Priestia megaterium: one gene and its partner. The protein of the gene in region 1 interacts with the protein of each later gene in a pairwise test. Links are inferred from orthologs where the notes say so. Each region holds a gene or a part of one and is shown on either strand. Other genes may lie near its edges. The genes, in order: grpE and CEQ83_RS12385.

Region 1 (12,488 bases):
AGAATACTTGTGATTTGCTTGTTGGAATTGTCGTATTACGCTCAATTAGCTTTGTAAATACGCCACCCATTGTTTCGATACCTAGTGATAAAGGCGTTACGTCTAGTAATACAACGTCTTTTACATCACCAGTTAATACGCCACCTTGAATTGCTGCACCAAGTGCAACTACTTCATCAGGGTTTACACCTTTATGAGGATCTTGACCAGTTTCTTTTTTGATTGCATCTTGTACCGCTGGGATACGAGTTGAACCACCAACTAAGATTACTTTATCAAGTTCGCTTGCAGAAAGACCTGCATCTTTTAAAGCTTGACGCACAGGGGCCATTGTACGTTCAACAAGACCTGCTGATAACTCGTCAAATTTAGCACGTGATAAAGATACTTCTAAGTGAAGAGGACCAGCTTCTCCAGCAGTGATAAATGGTAAAGAAATTTGTGTAGATGTTACGCCTGATAAATCTTTTTTCGCTTTTTCAGCCGCATCTTTTAAACGTTGAAGCGCCATTTTATCTTTGCTTAAATCAACGCCGTTTTCTTTTTTGAATTCAGCTACTAAATAGTCGATGATTACTTGGTCAAAGTCGTCACCACCAAGGCGATTGTCACCTGCAGTTGCGCGAACTTCAAATACGCCGTCGCCAAGTTCTAGAATAGATACGTCAAACGTACCGCCACCAAGGTCATAAACTAAAACTGTTTGATCTTCATCTGTTTTTTCTAATCCGTATGCAAGCGCTGCTGCAGTAGGCTCGTTAATAATACGCTCTACTTCTAAACCAGCAATTTTACCAGCATCTTTTGTTGCTTGACGCTCAGCATCATTAAAGTAAGCAGGAACTGTGATAACAGCTTTTGTTACAGGCTCACCTAAATACTCTTCAGCATAACCTTTCAAATGTTGAAGAATGATAGCTGACATTTCTTGAGGCGTGTATTGCTTGCCTTCAGCTTCCACCTTATGGTCTGTACCCATATGACGTTTAACTGAAATAATTGTGTTAGGGTTTGTAATAGCTTGACGTTTCGCTACTTCCCCAACTTGACGCTCACCGTTTTTGAATGCCACAACTGATGGCGTTGTACGGTTTCCTTCTGGGTTTGGAATTACTTTTGGTTCGCCGCCTTCTAATACAGCGACACAAGAGTTAGTTGTACCTAAATCGATACCAATGATCTTACTCATTGACAATGACCTCCTTCATAATATGTAGTGTTATTGATTCACTTTAACCATCGCAGGGCGGATGATTTTATCTTTTAATTTGTAACCTTTTTGAAGCTCTTCTACTACCGTGTTCGGTTCGTATTCATCGTCTTCTACTTGCATCACTGCTTGATGCTCGTATGGATCAAATGTTTTCCCAACTGACTCAATTGCTTCAACACCTTCTTTTTGAAGTGCCTCTACCAATTGACGGTATACCATTTCTACACCTTGTAGCACAGATTTGGTTTGTTCGTCCGCTGTGTTAACTTGTAATGCACGTTCAAAGTTATCAAGTGCTGGTAAAATATCCGCAACCAATGATTGAGCACGGTATTTTTGAGCAGCTTCTGCATCGAGACGTGAACGACGACGGAAATTATCGAAATCAGCTTGTAGACGTAAGTAGCGATTCTCTTCTTCTTCAAGCTGTTGCTTTAATTGATCATTTTCTTGTTGAAGAGGGTTTACTTCCTCAGACGCTTCAGCTTCAGTTGCTTCAGCAGCTTCTGTTTGAACTTCTTCAACCACTTCTTCGTTTTGTTCTTCTACTTGCTTTTCGTTTGACAATTCATTCACCTCCCTTAAATGTTTACACACATTTTCACATTTTAAACAACGATTTTTATTTTATCACAGGGAAAGGATGGAAGTAATATATTCCACCCGATTCCTTTATTCTTTATACAAGTTTGTTAACACTTGAGACATATCTGATGATAGCAGTGTAAGCAAACTAATCACACGCGCATATTCCATGCGGGTCGGTCCCAGTATAGCAATTGTGCCGAGCTGTTCGTGACCAAAAGAATAACTAGCTGTAATTAAGCTGCAGCCTACCATTTCATTCAACTTATTTTCATGACCAATTTTCACGTGTATGCCAGCCTCATTTGGGCTTAGCAGCTTATAAAACTGCTGTTCATGTTCAATAATGTTGAACAGCCCGCGAATTTTATTAAGATCATGAAATTCCGGCTGAGCAAACATATTCGTTTTGCCGCCAACTACTAATTTGCCATTCATGTTGAGCTTTAATGCATCATTGAGTATGTCCATCGTCTGCTCATACCCTTGAATGTGGCTTTTTAAGAGCGTCGCTACTTCTTTGTACATTTTATCATGTAAATCAGTAATGCGAACGCCGATGAGCTTTTCGTTCAAAATGTTAACCATCTTTTCAATATCGGAAGGTTGAATACTGCTCGGTAACGTAATCGTCCGACTTTCAACGTGTCCTGTATCAGTCACAATAATGGCAACAGCTGACTGAGCCGTTAAAGGTAAAATCTGCAGCTGTTTTAACTTATGGCTGACCGCTTTTGGCCCTAGCACAATGGACGTTAAACTCGTTAAATCAGATAAAATTTGCGCTGATTTTTGAACGAGCTGCTCCAGTTCTACAATGCGCTCAGCAAATACCGAACGTACTGTAGAAACATCGCTTGCTTTCAAGTGCTGCGGGGACACTAGGTGATCAACATAATAACGATAGCCTTTCTCAGACGGAACGCGCCCTGAAGAAGTATGAGTTTTTTCAATAAATCCAAGTTCTTCTAGGTCTGACATCTCATTACGAATCGTAGCCGAACTAAAATTAAACTCTTCTTTCTTAGATAATGTTCGAGAGCCTACCGGCTGCGCAGATCGAATGAAATCATCAATAATGACTTGTAAAATTAATAACTGTCGATCAGTAAGCACGCTTCATCACCTCTGTTAGCACTCTAAAACTCTGAGTGCTAAATCTAATAATAAATTACCAAATCACTATAGCGATGTCAACGATTTGGTATTAGATTATCCCAATAAAGGCTTGAAAAACTTCATTCCCCAAAAATCGACCATTGTGTGTTAAAAAGACGGAGCTATTGTCTTCACCCAGAAGTCCTTTCTCTTTGTATTCTTGAATAGGTTCTCCAAATACATCTTTTAATTCTCGATTGAATTTTTGCTTAAACTCCTCTTTTGAGACTCCTTTCGTTTTACGAAGGCCCAAAAACATTTCTTCTTCCATTTTTTCAGCCTCGGTCACGCTCACTTCATTAAGATATGCATTTCCTTTTTGCTCGACTGAATCAATGTACTTTTTTAATGGTCCAATATTTGCTCGTCTTATTCCGTCAATATAGCTGTGTGCGCCTGCACCAATTCCGTAATAATCGTCGTTGTTCCAATATGTTAGATTATGAATACTCTCGTAGCCTGACTTTGCGAAATTACTGATTTCATATTGATGAAAACCTTGTTTGTCCATTTCTTTCATAAGCAGCTCATACATAGCTGCTTCTTCTTCTTGAGCAGGCAGCGGCAGCTTCCCTTTATTCATTAAATTATAAAATACCGTTTTAGGTTCAATAATTAACGAATAGGCAGACATATGCTCTACCTCTAATGAAAAAGCGGTTTGAAGCGTAGAAGAAAAATCAGCTACCGTTTGTTCCGGCAAGCTATAAATTAAGTCTAAGCTTATATTCGACATTCCAATCTTTCTCGCTTGCTCAATACAATCAAATACCTGCCTATTTGAATGCACACGTCCAATTTTCTCCAATAACCTTTCATTAAACGTTTGTACACCAATACTTAAACGATTCACGCCATAGTCATGGAGAAGCTGAAGCTTTTCTTTTGTCAATTCATTCGGATTCGCTTCAAATGTAAACTCACCTTTCTCATCATAAGGAAGATACATACGAATGGATTCTAAAAAATACTCCAGCTGCTGTTCATCTAAGGCTGTGGGCGTTCCACCCCCAACGAATATCGTGTTCAAATTGGTCGTTGGATAACGTTCGACTGTTTGTTTCATTTCTTCTCGCATGCTTTTCAAATACGGCATAACGGGCTGATTTTTGAAAAACACTTTATTAAAGTCACAATAGTGACAAATATGATGACAAAACGGGATATGCAGATATGCTGCCTTCACCATGGACTTTCACCTCAATCACATTTATAAATGATAAAAATACCGCAGAGTCTCTCTGCGGTATTTTTATCTATGTTCGTTCACACTTATTTACAGCGCTCAAAACTCTTTACTATCGTATCAGATTCGCTTCATTTTCAAAACTAATTTGACATGTTAAATAATAGAATTTCAGCTATTAATCTTCGTCCATGCGAAGCACAGCCATGAATGCTTCCTGCGGTACTTCAACAGAACCGACCTGCTTCATACGTTTTTTACCTTCTTTTTGTTTTTCAAGAAGTTTACGTTTACGAGAGATATCTCCTCCGTAACATTTTGCTAAAACGTTTTTGCGAATGGCTTTAATTGTTGAACGCGCCACAATTTTTTGACCGATTGCCGCTTGAATCGGCACTTCGAACTGTTGACGTGGAATAAGCTCTTTAAGCTTTTCTACAATGACTTTACCACGATCGTAAGCTGAATCTCTGTGAACGATAAAGGACAGCGCATCGACCGTTTCACCGTTTAAGAGAATATCCATCTTCACAAGCTTCGAAGGCTGATATCCGATAAGCTCGTAGTCAAACGACGCGTAGCCTTTTGTATTTGATTTTAGTTGATCAAAGAAATCATATACAATTTCAGCCAGCGGAATTTCGTATACAATACTCACGCGATTAGCATCCAAGTACTGCATATCAATAAAGTTGCCTCGCTTCTTCTGACAAAGCTCCATCACAGCACCAACATAATCGTTTGGTACCATCATTGTGGCCTTCACATACGGTTCTTCCACGCGTTCAATCTTTTGTGGGTCCGGCATATTAGAAGGGTTATCTACAGACAGATGAGTCTCGTCTGTTAAATATACGTCATAAATAACGCTTGGAGCTGTTGTAATTAAATCGATTTTAAATTCACGCTCAATACGCTCTTGGATAATCTCCATGTGAAGCAGTCCTAAGAATCCACATCGGAAACCAAACCCTAAGGCCTGAGACGTCTCTGGCTCAAACTGAAGTGCAGAGTCATTTAGCTCTAACTTTTCTAGTGCTTCACGAAGATCGTTATACTTCGCTGTATCAATCGGATACAGTCCGCAGTATACCATTGGATTCAGACGACGATAGCCAGGAAGAGGTTCACTTGCTCCGTTTTTGGCAAGAGTAATCGTGTCCCCTACTCGCGTATCTCCAACATTTTTAATAGCTGCTGTTAAAAACCCTACGTCGCCAACAGAAAGTTCATCTTTAGCAACGGCTTTTGGGGTTAACACACCTAGCTCCGTTACCTCAAACTCTTTTCCTGTTGCCATCATTTTAATTTTGTCGCCTACTTTTACTCGTCCCTGTACGATACGAATAGATGCAACTACACCTCGGTATGCATCATAAAATGAATCAAAGATTAGCGCTTGAAGCGGTGCATCTGGATCCCCTTCAGGAGCAGGAACTTTTTCAACAATTTGTTCTAAAATTTCTTCGATTCCAATTCCTGCTTTAGCTGAAGCTAATACTGCTTCTGACGCATCTAATCCAATTACGTCTTCAACCTCTTGGCGCACTCGCTCTGGCTCTGCGCTCGGCAGGTCAATCTTATTAATGACAGGTAAAATTTCAAGGTTGTTATCAAGCGCTAAATATACGTTTGCTAGTGTTTGAGCTTCAATACCTTGAGCTGCATCTACTACTAGAATAGCACCTTCACACGCGGCTAAACTTCGCGACACTTCATATGTAAAATCGACGTGTCCCGGTGTGTCAATTAGATGAAAAGTATACTCTTCTCCATCTTTTGCTTTGTATTGAAGCTGCACAGCATTTAATTTAATGGTAATTCCACGTTCACGTTCTAAATCCATCGAATCTAAAAGCTGAGCTTTCATTTCTCGCTGTGTTAACGCATTTGTTTTTTCTAAAATACGGTCTGCTAATGTTGACTTACCGTGGTCTATATGAGCAATAATCGAAAAGTTTCTGATTTTCGATTGTCGTTTCAATCTTGCTTCTCTATCCATATTTTTTTCACTCCTACTGAAAATCGGCAAAATACACTAAACTAAATTATAACAACACATTCGTCAACATTCAATAAGCATTCCATTGGGGATTTTTCCATACAAAAAAGCAGAAAGAGATTCTGCTTTTAATTAAGAAGATGATGGATAGCCTTAAAAGCTTTTCCTATTGTACTTTTCACGCCTTCTGCTAGACTTTGACCTAGCGAGGAGAAAAAGTTAAAAGCCTTTCGTTTTTCTAAAAGCTGCTGTTTTTCATCAATGTTCACAACTTTTTTTGAACCTAAAACAGCAGCTTCCACCTGACCATCTGACGTTTTAGACACATTAATAACATGTTCAATCGAAGGATCATTATATCCCTTCATTTTAATCAACCCTTGCTGAGCCGTCTGCATTCCTAAAAATACGACGAACAGTAAAAAAATAGTTAGCACTACTGATTTTAAAGTAAATTTAATCATATTATTAGGCCCCTTACTTCTTTATCTTCTGTAGTACTAACCATTATGACTATATTCTGAAGAACTCATTCATCTAAAAGCGTATTAATGAGTATATGCCCCAAAGTTCTCTTGGTCCACTTCATGATGCAAAGCAGCGTTAAGTCCTCCTGCAACTACATTAGCCATATCTTCAATAAACATATCCACTTCTTTTGGCGTAACCATCAAATTATGACCTAAAGGTGCAAGCACTTCATGAATAAGACGTCTTTTTTCTTCATCGGGAAGAGTGCCAATCATACCGAGGTACGTTTGACGCTGCTCTTCATTGGGTAAATCATCCTCCGTGAGCTTCTTTTTTTCTCCAAACGTCATACCGGACGGAAGCAGCGACTTAGACGGCTTTCCCTGCTCTTTCATTTCTCGGCCGAAATGTTTTAGGATAAAGTCAATTGTATCGCTTGTAATGGACACAGCATCCACCACCGTTGGAATACCTATTGCAATAACTGGAATGCCAAGTGTTTCATAACTGATTTCTTTGCGCTTGTTTCCAACCCCAGACCCAGGATGAATACCTGAATCTGAAATTTGAATGGTAGCATTTACCCGTTCAATCGAGCGAGCGGCCAGCGCATCGATTGCAATAATAAAATCTGGATTCACTTTCTTTACAACGCCAAAGATAATATCACTTGTCTCAATACCCGTCATTCCCATTACTCCCGGAACAATGGCGCTAACGGGTCTAAAGCCATCTTGCACGCTTTCAGGCTGTAACTCAAACAAATGTCTTGTAATCAACAAATTATCTACTGCCTTTGGTCCAAGCGCATCTGGTGTCACACTTAAGTTTCCAAGACCTACTACAAGACAGCTAGCATCATCTGGAATGTTGAGGCTTTTAATAAAAAAATTCAGCTCTTTAGCAAATACTTCTTCCATAGCCTCTTGCTTTTCAGTATCCTGCTCGCGAATGCCTACCGATTCAAGGGTTACATATCGGCCTTTTTTCTTACCGATTGCTTCTGCGCCCTCTTCCGTAATTTCTACCATTGAAATTTTGACACCTTGTTCTTCTTTTTCTTTTACAATTACGCCGTTGATTTCTGACTGGTTATTCGGTTTAGGCTGATTTTCTAACGCTATGTCTTTTGCTTCGACAGCTAAATCCGTGCGCACGCTATATTGACTTAAATCAAGTTCTTTTTCCATTTCTTAACCTCCTAGACAATCTTTGTTGAAATTATTGTCACCGAGGACTGGCAGATTCATGCATTTAAGAAATGAAAAGTAGAAGGAAGGGCGCAATATCAGCTACAAGCTTTTAAAGAGAGGTCTGTCATATAAAATTCCTTGTCAAGGCTATTGCATTCTGTCCTTGTGTTTGATAAAATATCTTTTGTTCTTATTGTGAAGAATGTCGAGTTCTATATAATCTCGATTGTTATCATTTCGGGAGGTGAAACGGATGCCAAACATTAAATCAGCTATCAAACGTGTAAAAACTACTGAAGCTCGCCGTGCTCATAACATTCAAGCTAAATCAGCTATGCGTACTGCAATCAAAAACTTTGAAGCTTTAGTTGAAAACAACGATGTAGATAACGCAAAAGCAGCATTTGCTGTTGCTTCTAAAAAATTAGACAAAGCCGCACAATCTGGTCTTATCCACAAAAATGCTGCAGCTCGTCAAAAATCTCGCTTAGCAGTAAAACTTAACGGTTTATCTGCATAATTGAGACAAAAACGATCCCATTAGGATCGTTTTTTTATTGCGCTCTTTTTAATAAAAACAGCTGTAAAATAAGCGCTTTATCCATTTTCCCCGTCTTCATTTCATAATCCGCCTCTGCTAAATCCTTTAAAATTTCTTTAAGCTGCTGTTCCTCAAAACTTCGGCTCTGCTGCAAAGCAATTTTCACACGAAACGGATGAACTTTAATCGTTTGAGCAATTTGCTGCTGACCGTACCCTTGGCTAGACAGCTGCTTCGTATGATAAATTAAACGAAACTGCGTCGCTAACAAAGATAAAATTTTAATAGGCTCTTCGTTGTTACGCAGCAAATCCTGATACATATTTAAAGCGATAGAAACCTTTCGCTGAATAACAGCGTCAATAAGCGTAAATACGTTTTGTTCAAGCGTTTTTGCCACAAGCTTAAGCACTACTTCTTTTGTAATGACTCCTCCTTGTCCAACGTATAACACCATTTTTTCAATTTCATTTGTCACAAGCGTTACATTAAGCCCCACAAGCTGAATAAGCAGCGTTTCAGCATCTTCATCCATATTCACTCCATCTTTTGAAAGCAAATTATGAATCCACTGCTTCATTTCTTTTTCACCAAATTCGTTCGCTTCGATGTAAGCTGCTTGTTTTTTTAATAATTTTGTTATTTTTTTTCTTTCATCCAGCTTTTCATAAGGGGCTAGAAGAATTAACGTTGAAAAAGACGGGGGCTGTTCGACATATTGCTGAAGTTTTGCCAGATCATGCTCAACTTTATCTTTTGATTTTTCAGCCGTTAAAAATGCTGCATTTTTCGCAACCACTACACGCTTGTCTCCTAAAAAAGGAAGCGTTTCAGCATCTTCTAGAACTTGATCAATCGATGTCTCTTCTAAATCGTATAGGGACAAGTTAAATTCTTTATCTTCTTCATTCAACGTATAGTCGACGATTTTATCTCTAATCTTTTTACTCATAAATGCATTAACCCCGTGTATTAAATAAACGGGGGCGATATTATTTTTGGTAATACTTTTTAAGCTATCAACTGCCAACGTATATACGCTCCTCTTTTTTTATTCATCTATATTGATTATGTATAGTTACTGATAAACAAAATACAATTTCTATCGTAAAGGTGTTATGAGTTTTTGGCAACAATACAAAAGGAATTGTCTTAAAACGACAATTCCTCAGTTTATGATAAACATCAACAATATAAGCCCTAGGTTACTTATTTGTTAATGATTAAACCCTTATCTCTATTTTCTCCTCATGCTCATAAAGTATAGTTGTTAACTGTTGTCAGTTTGTGAAAACGCTTTTAAATTGTCTAGATTTTTAAAAAAAGTTAGATTATACTGTAAACAGGAGGGGTGTTAATGAACCAATTTGAAGAAAGTGTCCAAAGTAAACGAAACGACGCTGTCGATTCTGCCGTAGGATTTGGTGTTTCATTTGGCTTTTTCACTGCCTTATTTGTTATTGCAACTGTGATTCACTACTTGGGTTCGTAAAATTGCTTCAAGGCTGCTTCTTAGCAGTCTTTTTCAGTTCGTTTTTCTTACTATAGACTATGGAAGTTGCTGCGAAAACGTTCCTGACTTTTTTGTAAATTCATACATTACCCCACCATCTTCATCCGTTCGGTAAATGTACACCCCGTAGCTTTTCAGAAGCTCTAATATTTCTTGATGGGGATGACCATAACGATTTTTTTGCCCCGCTGAAACAAGCGCTACTTTAGGGTTTAAATGTTGAACAAACTCTTCTGAAGTTGAGGTTTTACTGCCATGATGACCCACTTTTAATACATCTGCTTTAAGGTTGGGAAAGTCTTTCAATATTCTTTGTTCTCCTTCCTTTTCTAAATCTCCGGTGAATAGCCATCTTAAATTTCCTAACTTAGCGTCTATTACAATTGAGCCGTTGTTGCTCGTTTCTTCGAAACCTGTCGGAGAAATAACCTGAAATAAGACACCTCCTTCTTGCCAGCTATCTCCTTGTTGAACAATTTGAACAGGCACGCTTTGTTTTTGAGCAGCGATCACCAAGCCAGTCTCTACGTCATTTAATTCGGCTTTTTTTCCAAGCACCAGCTCTCCGACAGCCACTTGTGAAAATAAATGTTGTGCCGCCCCTGCGTGATCATAATCGCCGTGTGTGATAATCATTTTATCTACCTTTGTCATTCCTTTTGAATGCAAAAAGGGAACAAGTACGTCTTCTCCCACGTCAAAAGAAGAACGGCGTTTTTGCCATGGTTCTTTTGGAAATGAAACGGTTCCTCCGGTATCGATCATATACACGCCTTTTCGATAAGGAAGCTCAATGATAAAGCAGTCTCCTTGTCCTACATCGACCATTGTGACCGTTCCTTTTGGATTCAAATAAGGATACATACATTGTGCGGCTAACAATGCCGCGAGAAGAAACATATAGCGAACGAAAAATTTCCCTGCTTCGACCGCCACAAATAAAGCATAAATGCATAGGTACATGCCCAAAAACAGCAAAATATGGGGTTTTCCCGTTACGAAATCAGCGGGAATCCACTCAAAAAAATCAAGCAATTTTTCACAAGCAAGTAAAAGAACATGAAGAATTTGCTCCAGCAATTCACTCACTCCCGGCAAGATGATACGAACAAAAAGAATGAGCAAACAAAGAGGTAATACAACAAGAGAAAACAACGGTACAAAAACCATATTTAATGGCAAACTGAGGAGAGATACTCCATAAAAATAGTACAACAATAAAGGAAGTGAACTGACTTGTGCAATCGCTGAAACAGCCATGAGCTGGCTGAAAGAAGAATGAAAACGAGGTAAAATTGTCTGACTCGATAAAATCAAGGCAAAACTAACGGCAAAAGAAAGCTGAAATCCTACATCAAATAAATAGTACGGTTTGAAAAGAAGCATGCTCATAAAAGCAAGGCTGATGCTATCAACCAAAAGAATTTTTCTTTGTATTTTTATCGATATAAGCATCAGCATACTCATAAAAACAGCTCGGACAACTGAAGCGCTGCCACCGGCCAAAACCATGTATACAGGAAGAAGCAAAAGTAAAAGCATAATGGCTCGCTCGCGCGTTATTCCAATCCGAATAAGCAAATAAAAACACATCGCTGTCAGCAGTCCAACATGAAGACCTGATATGGCAAGCAAGTGTATTAAACCAAATTGCTGATAGCGCTTGATACTCTCTTCTTCGATCCCAGTACGCTCGCCGTAAATTAGTGCCTGCATAAATCCAGCGCCTGGATCCGACATGTTTTGTTGAATATAATTAATTCCTTTTTGAAGAATAAAGGTAAGGTACGTAAGTGGAGTTAAGGTGGGGAGCTGGCATTTTGCCAAATCAAGTCTCTTGACGTTAAGCTGCCAATGAATAGACTGATGGTATAAATATTGCTGATAATCAAATGCATGAAGGTTGCGAGCAGCTGAAGGAGAAGTTAATTGCCCTGCTAGTTGACAAACTTGATGAATCGTTAGCTTTTCGAGCTGCTGTTTCTCTTCCAGCGTTTTTAGTTTATAAAAAGCCATGACTTCTTCATTTTGAACCGTAAACTTAAAAGTAAGCTTGTCGCCGTCACTATGCGGAACAGATGAAATTTCGCCTATAAAAGTAGAAGATTCAGCTAAAAGAACCGTTTTGTTATGGTTATTTGCCTCAGCTAATAGGTAGACGCACAAAACGCTCAACAGTGCAGAAGCAATAACCACTTTCCTCGGACATTGTAGCCATTGAAAAATGAAAAGCACGATTAGCAAAAACAGGCTTACAGCGGAATGATTATCATATACATATAAGGCTAGCATCATGCTAAAAGCACAGTAAATATAATATCCTTTCACTTTTAGCTCCTTTCTTCCTTAAAAGAAAGAGGCTTCTTACTGTTACCAAGTAAAAAACCTCTTTTACCTTTAATTTGCCGTAAACAAAGCGAGAGCTTCACGCTGTAAATTCATCACTTCTGCTTCGTCAGCTCCGCTTTTTTCTAAACGAGCGAGAACATCCGTTACAAATTGAAGCTTCTCTTTACTTTTTAAGTCAATGATTGCTTCATCAAGTTCAACTTTTGCTGTTTTCACTCCCGCCTGTTCAAATAACTCAACAGCATACGGATGATTTTTGTAATCATTAGCATAATAT
Region 2 (6,545 bases), 1.8 Mb from region 1 along the record:
AAACATCCGCTTCACTACCATTTCGGAGAAGTAACGGAGCTTTTTCATTACATATACGAAGTTTGTGAAACAGCAGGTATTTATATTGACTGGAGCGGAACAGCCCAAACCGTTCAGCTATATCGAAGTAAAGAATCTTTTTTATCCGGAGAACGCTACATCGGAGCGATTCAATATGAAGGGAGCAATCAGTTTCAAAAAAGATGGCCTTCTACCGTCAGTTTGAGATTTCGACGTGCAAACTTGTCGTTTATTTTAAAATATTGTTTAGAACAAATTGAAGACTACCGCAAAGACACAAATAAAGAACCCTTCATTAATCCAAATGCAGAATCCATCGCGTTTAAATTCACCTCTTTAACAGATGAAACCAAACAAGTGATTTCAAAAATTAAAGAAGTATTATGTATTGCCAACTACGTATAAAACCCCGCAGAATGTTACCTGTGGGGTTTTGGGTATTTAACGCAGGTTTTCTGCGTCTTGAAGCAATTGTTCGGCGCGGAGTTCAAGTTTTTGTAAAGTGTCGGTATAAATCTTTACCTGCTGCTCGTTTAGCTGGGACGTTAATTCGGAAAATACCTGTTCTACAGCAGGCGTCACTTCTGTTTTTAAACGCAGGCCGTCTTCTGTTATTTGAATAAAAAACGAGCGGCGATCTTCTGGATTTCTAACACGCTGAATCCAATTTTGTTTTTCTAGTAAATCTAAAATTTTAGTCAGCGTCGCTTGATCTTTATCTGCTCGCTCAGCTAATTGCTTCTGTGTACTATATTCAGCTTCTGATACGCGCTTTAAAACGGTCCACTGTTCTGGCGTAATCCCAAAAGGACGTAAGTGTGCGGCAACGACTCTGCTTAAGCGCTTACTTGTACGAACGGTGGGAATGCCGAATATTTCTTCTAACGATTCCATATAAAACCTCCTGCATATATACCTGCTGTGATTATATCAGCTGTTTTTATTTCTGTAAATTTGTTTGTAAAGGTGATCCTTTATAAAAATAAATTTACACAATAAATCGCAAATACACTAGACTTATTGTGTGTATCCTTGTAATCTAGTGTAAGAATAGTTAAACTTTTTCAAAAACAGTAGGGGGTACACACATCCATGATTAAAGCGGTTTTTTTCGACCTAGATGACACGCTACTTTGGGATCAAAAAAGCGTAAAAGAAGCATTCGTTGCAACATGTACATATGCAAGTGAAAAATATAATCTAAAACCTGAAGAACTAGAAGAAGCGGTGCGTAAGGAAGCAAGAGAATTATATGCTTCGTATGAAACCTATGAATTTACGCAAATGATTGGCATTAATCCATTTGAAGGGTTATGGGGAAATTTTTTAGACGATCATGATGAATTCCGCAAAATGAAAGATATTGTTCCTACTTATCGCAAAGAAGCTTGGACTCGAGGCCTTCGTGCTCTAGGAATTCACGACGATGCTTTTGGAGCGGAATTAGCTGAACGTTTTCCTTTAGAGCGCCGCAAAACACCGTTTGTATACGAAGAAACGTTTGAAGTGCTTGATCAATTAAAAGGAAAGTACAAGCTGCTGCTGTTAACAAACGGTTCACCTGACTTACAAAATACCAAATTAGATATTACATCAGAACTAGTTCCATATTTTGATGAGATTGTGATTTCAGGGGCATTTGGCCGGGGTAAGCCTGATCCATCTATTTTCGACCATGCTTTATCACTTATGGATTTAAAGAAAGATGAAGCGATCATGGTTGGAGATAATTTAATGACAGATATACTGGGTTCTTCTCGCGTTGGAATGAAATCTGTATGGATTAATCGTCACGATAAAGAGCGAAATGAAGTCATTCCTACTTATGAAATTACCCATTTAAGTGAACTGCATTCAATTTTAGATGAACTAAATTCGTAATACGAACAAACAAAAAGAGGCGTAAATCGTCTCTTTTTTTGTTGTAAAAACAAGAACAAAAGTCTCTGAAAGTCCTATATCCGTTCCAAATCTCACTGACTTCAGTCACTTTTTCTTCTTCCTGCATAATAAACCAATCTTATCCTCGATTCCCAGATAAATACCATGTAGCATAGTATATAGACTAGTCATTGGAGGAATAACATGAAGAAAATAGTTACCAGAAGCCTTGTAGCGGCTGTTTTGTTCACAAGTCTCGCCGCTTGTGAAGACAAACAAGGCGATACGCACGTCACTTACAAAAACCCTCAACCTAAACATGCCCCTGGAGCAGACACCATTTCAGCAACAGATGAAACGATGGCGCCTGTAAGCAGGGTAGCGACAGAAGATGAAACCGATGATCGATTAGCATTTGGCGAACAATCAAAACACGGTCAATATTATGTTTCACAACGGATGCACAATTTTATCCTGTTAAAGGAGCTAAACAAGAGTATTAATTACATATAGAAAAAACGCCTTTCTTTTGTTTTATAGAAAAAGAAAGTAGACATTAAACGTGTTAATGTAGTCAATTTTAAAAAGAACGTGTATCATTGTAAGTGCTGGTAACAAAAGTTGGACATAAAATGTGGATAAAAAGTTACGAGAAAGGAAAAGGTGCGTACATCACGTTAAAGACATATGAATCATAAACATACAAAAACAAATACTGAATTCAGTAATAAAAAAATAAACATGCATTTAAATAGAAAACTATCAGCGGCTATCATAGCTGCCTTTCTTTTTGCTTTGCTTTTTTGTTTTATACCAGGGATAAAAGAGTCAATTCCCAATTTTACTATAAAGAAAAACAGTTCGCATTTCAGCGAATTATTTCCTTTATACCTTTTATTTTTTACACCCTTCTTTTTAATAATGGGGACGTTAGGCACGGTTATCGTTGATTTATTAGTCAGTGCTTTTGTAAAAGACCGTAGTAAAAAAATTGATTTTATCATGTCATTCATATTTCACGCCATTTTTGGGTTATTAATGTTTGAATTCGGAATGTTGGGCGTCATTCTTATTTTTATTGTGGATCGCCTTCTTTCAATCCGTAAAGAAAACTATTCTTATTTATATCCACTGGGTTGCTTAGTACTGTCGGCCATTATTGGAACTCTCGTCTACTTCATTTTTACTATCGTTTAATAAAAAAATAATAAAAAAGAGACCCAATTGTTAGACTATATCTAACTTTTCAGGGTCTCTTTTTTGTTTTTTCTTGAAAGTTTGATTTATTTACTATGCTAACGTTTGATAAATCAAAAAGATATTTAAACAAATGACTAATGCAGCTATCACCCAAGCTACAGTAGTTGTTGCTTTATGATTAACCAACCCGCCCATGATTTTTTTATTACTTGTAAACATGATAAGAGGTACAAGCGCAAATGCAATTCCGAACGATAAAATAACTTGACTGACAACTAGTGCACTTGTTGGATTTACGCCAAGTCCGATAATCAAAAGCGGCGGAATAATTGTAATGAAACGACGAAGATATAAAGGAATTCTGCGTTTAATAAATCCTTGCATGATGACATCTCCAGACATTGTTCCGACCGAAGAACTTGAAAGTCCTGAAGATAATAATCCAACACCGAACGCAATAGCTGCAAAAGGACCAATTAAATGTTCAAATTGTGTAAAAGCCACGTCCAAATCTTGCACGTTTAGTCCGTTTTTAAAGAATAGAGCGGCTGCGACAATCAGCATGCTTGCATTAATTGCACCAGCGATAATCATGGCAATCACAATATCGATAAATTCAAAGCGGAAAATCGCTTTTTTCTCCGATTCTGTAGTTCCTACCACGCGGCGCTGCGTAAGAGCTGAGTGCAAATAAATCGCGTGCGGCATAACTGTAGCACCTAAAATCCCAGAAGCTAACAGCACGCTGTCTGTCCCGTGAAACTGAGGGACAAATAAGCCCTGGACAACACTTGCGCCGTCTGGATGCGCAAGAAACATTTGAGTCCCAAAAGCTAATACCACAATAAAAACCATTGCCGCAATCGCTGCTTCTAGCAGTCGAACACCTCGTCTTTGTAACTCTAAAATAGCAAAAGAACCTACCGCTGCGATGAGTGCAGCTGGGAACAAAGGAATATGAAATAATAAATAAATTCCAAGAGCAGCCCCAATAAATTCTGCTAAATCCGTCGCCATAATGACTAATTCCCCTTGGATCCAAAGCCCAAAAGAAACGAAGGACGGGAAGTGTTCCTGTGCTATCTCGGGTAAATTCAAGCCTGTTGCAATACCTAATTTAGCTGATAACGATTGAATTAAGACAGCCATTAAGTTAGAAATTAATACAACCCAAAGCAACATGTATCCGTATTGAGAGCCTGCTGCGATGTTAGTAGCAAAATTACCTGGGTCAATATAAGCAACCGCTGCGATAAAGGCAGGCCCTAAGAAAGGTAATAATCGCTTAATTCCTTTTGTTTTACCCGACAATACGTCTTGAGCACTTAGCTGCATAGCTGATAATGCTTTACTGCCGTTTTGATCTTTCATGTCTAGTGCTCCTTTCTTTGATGAACAATAAATAGCCCAAGCTAATTTTTTTATATGAAGTATAAAATGTTTCCTTAATGCAAATTATATGCTAGTAAAGGTTCTTTTGACAATAAAAAAGTTTAGCAAAAAATATAAATCATCTTCAGCTGTTTTTTATCCCGTTTGGCACAATTCTTTAAATGCACACCCGTGACAGGAGGAAGGCGTATCTGCTTGAGGGAAATGCTCAAGCGGAAGAGGTTGATTTACCTCTGAGTGTTCCAAAAAAGTTTTCATATAGTCAATGCTTGTATCGACTTGCCGAAGAACAGCTTCAATTTCGTGAAGAGTAAGCTGATACGTACGCGCACTGCCTGAAAGCAAGTATTCGTTTCGGACTTTTATCTGATCAACGGAAATATTATATTCAGCTAGCACGTAGAGAGCGTAAATTGCCAGTTGAAACAAATCATCTTTTGTTTGTTTACTTGTTTTCCAATCAACAATCGTAAATTCGTCTGTGACTGGATTTTTAAAAAGGGAATGAAAAGGCGCATATACTTTATGGTCATACACATTTATAGAACGAAACGACTGAGGAGAATCTACTTCTAAAGAAGGTGAAGACACCACGTCGCAAAACGATTTACTTTGTAAAAAGTTATGTACACAAATGTGTACCCGCTTTTGCATGTCTTTAAGATCTTTTTTAGAAATATAGCCGTTTTCGTAGAATTCTAAAAGCATCTTATACTGAGCAGGCTTATGATACCAAAGCTCTCCATAGTCAGTAGAATCACGCAGTGCGTTATTTAGTAGCTGCTGTACTTTCTTCACTAAATTTTGTTCACCCGGGACAATCTGTGTAGATGTATAGTCAGAAATGGATTCTGTAATCACCTGACGGACGGCTTGTCCTGCGTACATAGATAAAGTAGAAACCTTTTTTAAACGATAAGCGCTTTGAGACTGTGCAGAAGCGCTGTCAAGCCATCCGTTGTGTGAGACATAATAATGATATGCATACTTTCGTTTGCACTGTGTGATCATTTTATGCCTGGAATAGGACCATGAAAATTCAGGGAAATCAGTGATTTGAAACAAGCTATTCACATCCTTTTTCAAAAACTGCGCATAGGTTGGTCTATTAGTGTATTCGTATATGAGTTAAAATAGACTAAAAATGTAGAGAGTGAATAGCTACGCATGCATATTATTTTGTGGATTCTTGCGAAATATGTATAAATAGAAAAAACTATTTAAAAATGGGTTGCTTTTTTCTATGGCAGATGTTACATTAATAAAGCGATGAGCTAATTTGTGTAAGTCGAAGGACATGCTTTCGAGCTAAACGTGTGAATGTGGTCACACGGTCCCCGCCACAAACGCATCAAAGACGTCCTGCGTGGACGTCTTTTTCATTTTATAAAAAAGGGAGCATATTGCTCTCTTTTTTTGTAATAACTTTTTGATCCCTTCTATAATTTCTGCCCCTTTTATTTACTGCAGCTAAACTTACTGTATTTGCACATTTGCCGCATATTGCATTGTTCCTCTTGTAGAGTTAATCACGATATCTACAACGTAAAAACCTTGATTTTCAGGAATCTTAAATTCATTATTTTTGACAAACAGCTTGGTTTTTTCACCGTTATTTTTCCATATATGCACGCTCACGCCGCGAATATAAGCGCCGTCTAGGTTGGAAAAATGGAGCTTAACCAATTGTTGCTGCTTTAAAGGGATACTTTTTTGCTGCGATATGTATGTATATAAATCATATACATTTATTTCTTTTTTTGTTGTTGAACGGCCGTTTGACCAGTTAATAGAACCTTTGTGAAGGTGATAGGTATGTTCGTTGACCGCAAGCGCAGCTTCAGGTTTGTTTTGATCGTATTCTTCCTCTAGAAAGAAAGCACTGTTCTTAAGTAAAAGTAAGAAGAACACCGTAACAGCTCCTAGACCGCTTAAGACATATACACCACATTTTGCGGGTTGTACTTTCATAATAATTTCCTTTCACAGACCAATAATTAAGGAGGATAGGTACATAAAATTTCCACTTTTTCTATTCTAAACGATTACAA

Evidence for each region.
Region 2: the proteins of grpE (region 1) and CEQ83_RS12385 interact in binary tests that used the Escherichia coli proteins (3 or more experiments, as listed by UniProt). The link is inferred for Priestia megaterium from one-to-one orthologs.

Annotation. Positions count from the first base shown.
Region 1 is NZ_CP023317.1:4,319,652-4,332,139, forward strand. The notes cover bases 1-2,980. They hold grpE (nucleotide exchange factor GrpE), read right to left. Parts: upstream 1,781-2,980; coding sequence 1,220-1,780; downstream 1-1,219. Other genes in these bases: dnaK (molecular chaperone DnaK), read right to left, coding at 1-1,189; hrcA (heat-inducible transcriptional repressor HrcA), read right to left, coding at 1,886-2,914. In the rest of the region: radical SAM family heme chaperone HemW, read right to left, coding at 3,006-4,145; lepA (translation elongation factor 4), read right to left, coding at 4,321-6,144; CEQ83_RS22160 (YqxA family protein), read right to left, coding at 6,273-6,608; GPR endopeptidase, read right to left, coding at 6,693-7,805; rpsT (30S ribosomal protein S20), read left to right, coding at 8,062-8,328; holA (DNA polymerase III subunit delta), read right to left, coding at 8,363-9,379; CEQ83_RS22180 (YqzM family protein), read left to right, coding at 9,707-9,841; CEQ83_RS22185 (DNA internalization-related competence protein ComEC/Rec2), read right to left, coding at 9,899-12,190; CEQ83_RS22190 (ComE operon protein 2), read right to left, coding at 12,260-12,488. UniProt on the Escherichia coli protein: Participates actively in the response to hyperosmotic and heat shock by preventing the aggregation of stress-denatured proteins, in association with DnaK and GrpE. It is the nucleotide exchange factor for DnaK and may function as a thermosensor.
Region 2 is NZ_CP023317.1:2,470,107-2,476,651, reverse strand. What follows is about bases 2,334-5,198. They hold CEQ83_RS12385 (Nramp family divalent metal transporter), read right to left. Parts: upstream 4,474-5,198; coding sequence 3,193-4,473; downstream 2,334-3,192. Other genes in these bases: CEQ83_RS12380 (PD-(D/E)XK nuclease family protein), read right to left, coding at 4,630-5,198; CEQ83_RS12390 (hypothetical protein), read left to right, coding at 2,590-3,099; CEQ83_RS12395 (hypothetical protein), read left to right, coding at 2,334-2,415. Also shown: CEQ83_RS12410 (hypothetical protein), read left to right, coding at 1-426; CEQ83_RS12405 (MarR family winged helix-turn-helix transcriptional regulator), read right to left, coding at 463-915; CEQ83_RS12400 (HAD family hydrolase), read left to right, coding at 1,114-1,902; more of CEQ83_RS12395, read left to right, coding at 2,107-2,333; more of CEQ83_RS12380, read right to left, coding at 5,199-5,568; CEQ83_RS12375 (hypothetical protein), read right to left, coding at 5,971-6,465. UniProt on the Escherichia coli protein: H(+)-stimulated, divalent metal cation uptake system. Involved in manganese and iron uptake. Can also transport cadmium, cobalt, zinc and to a lesser extent nickel and copper. Involved in response to reactive oxygen.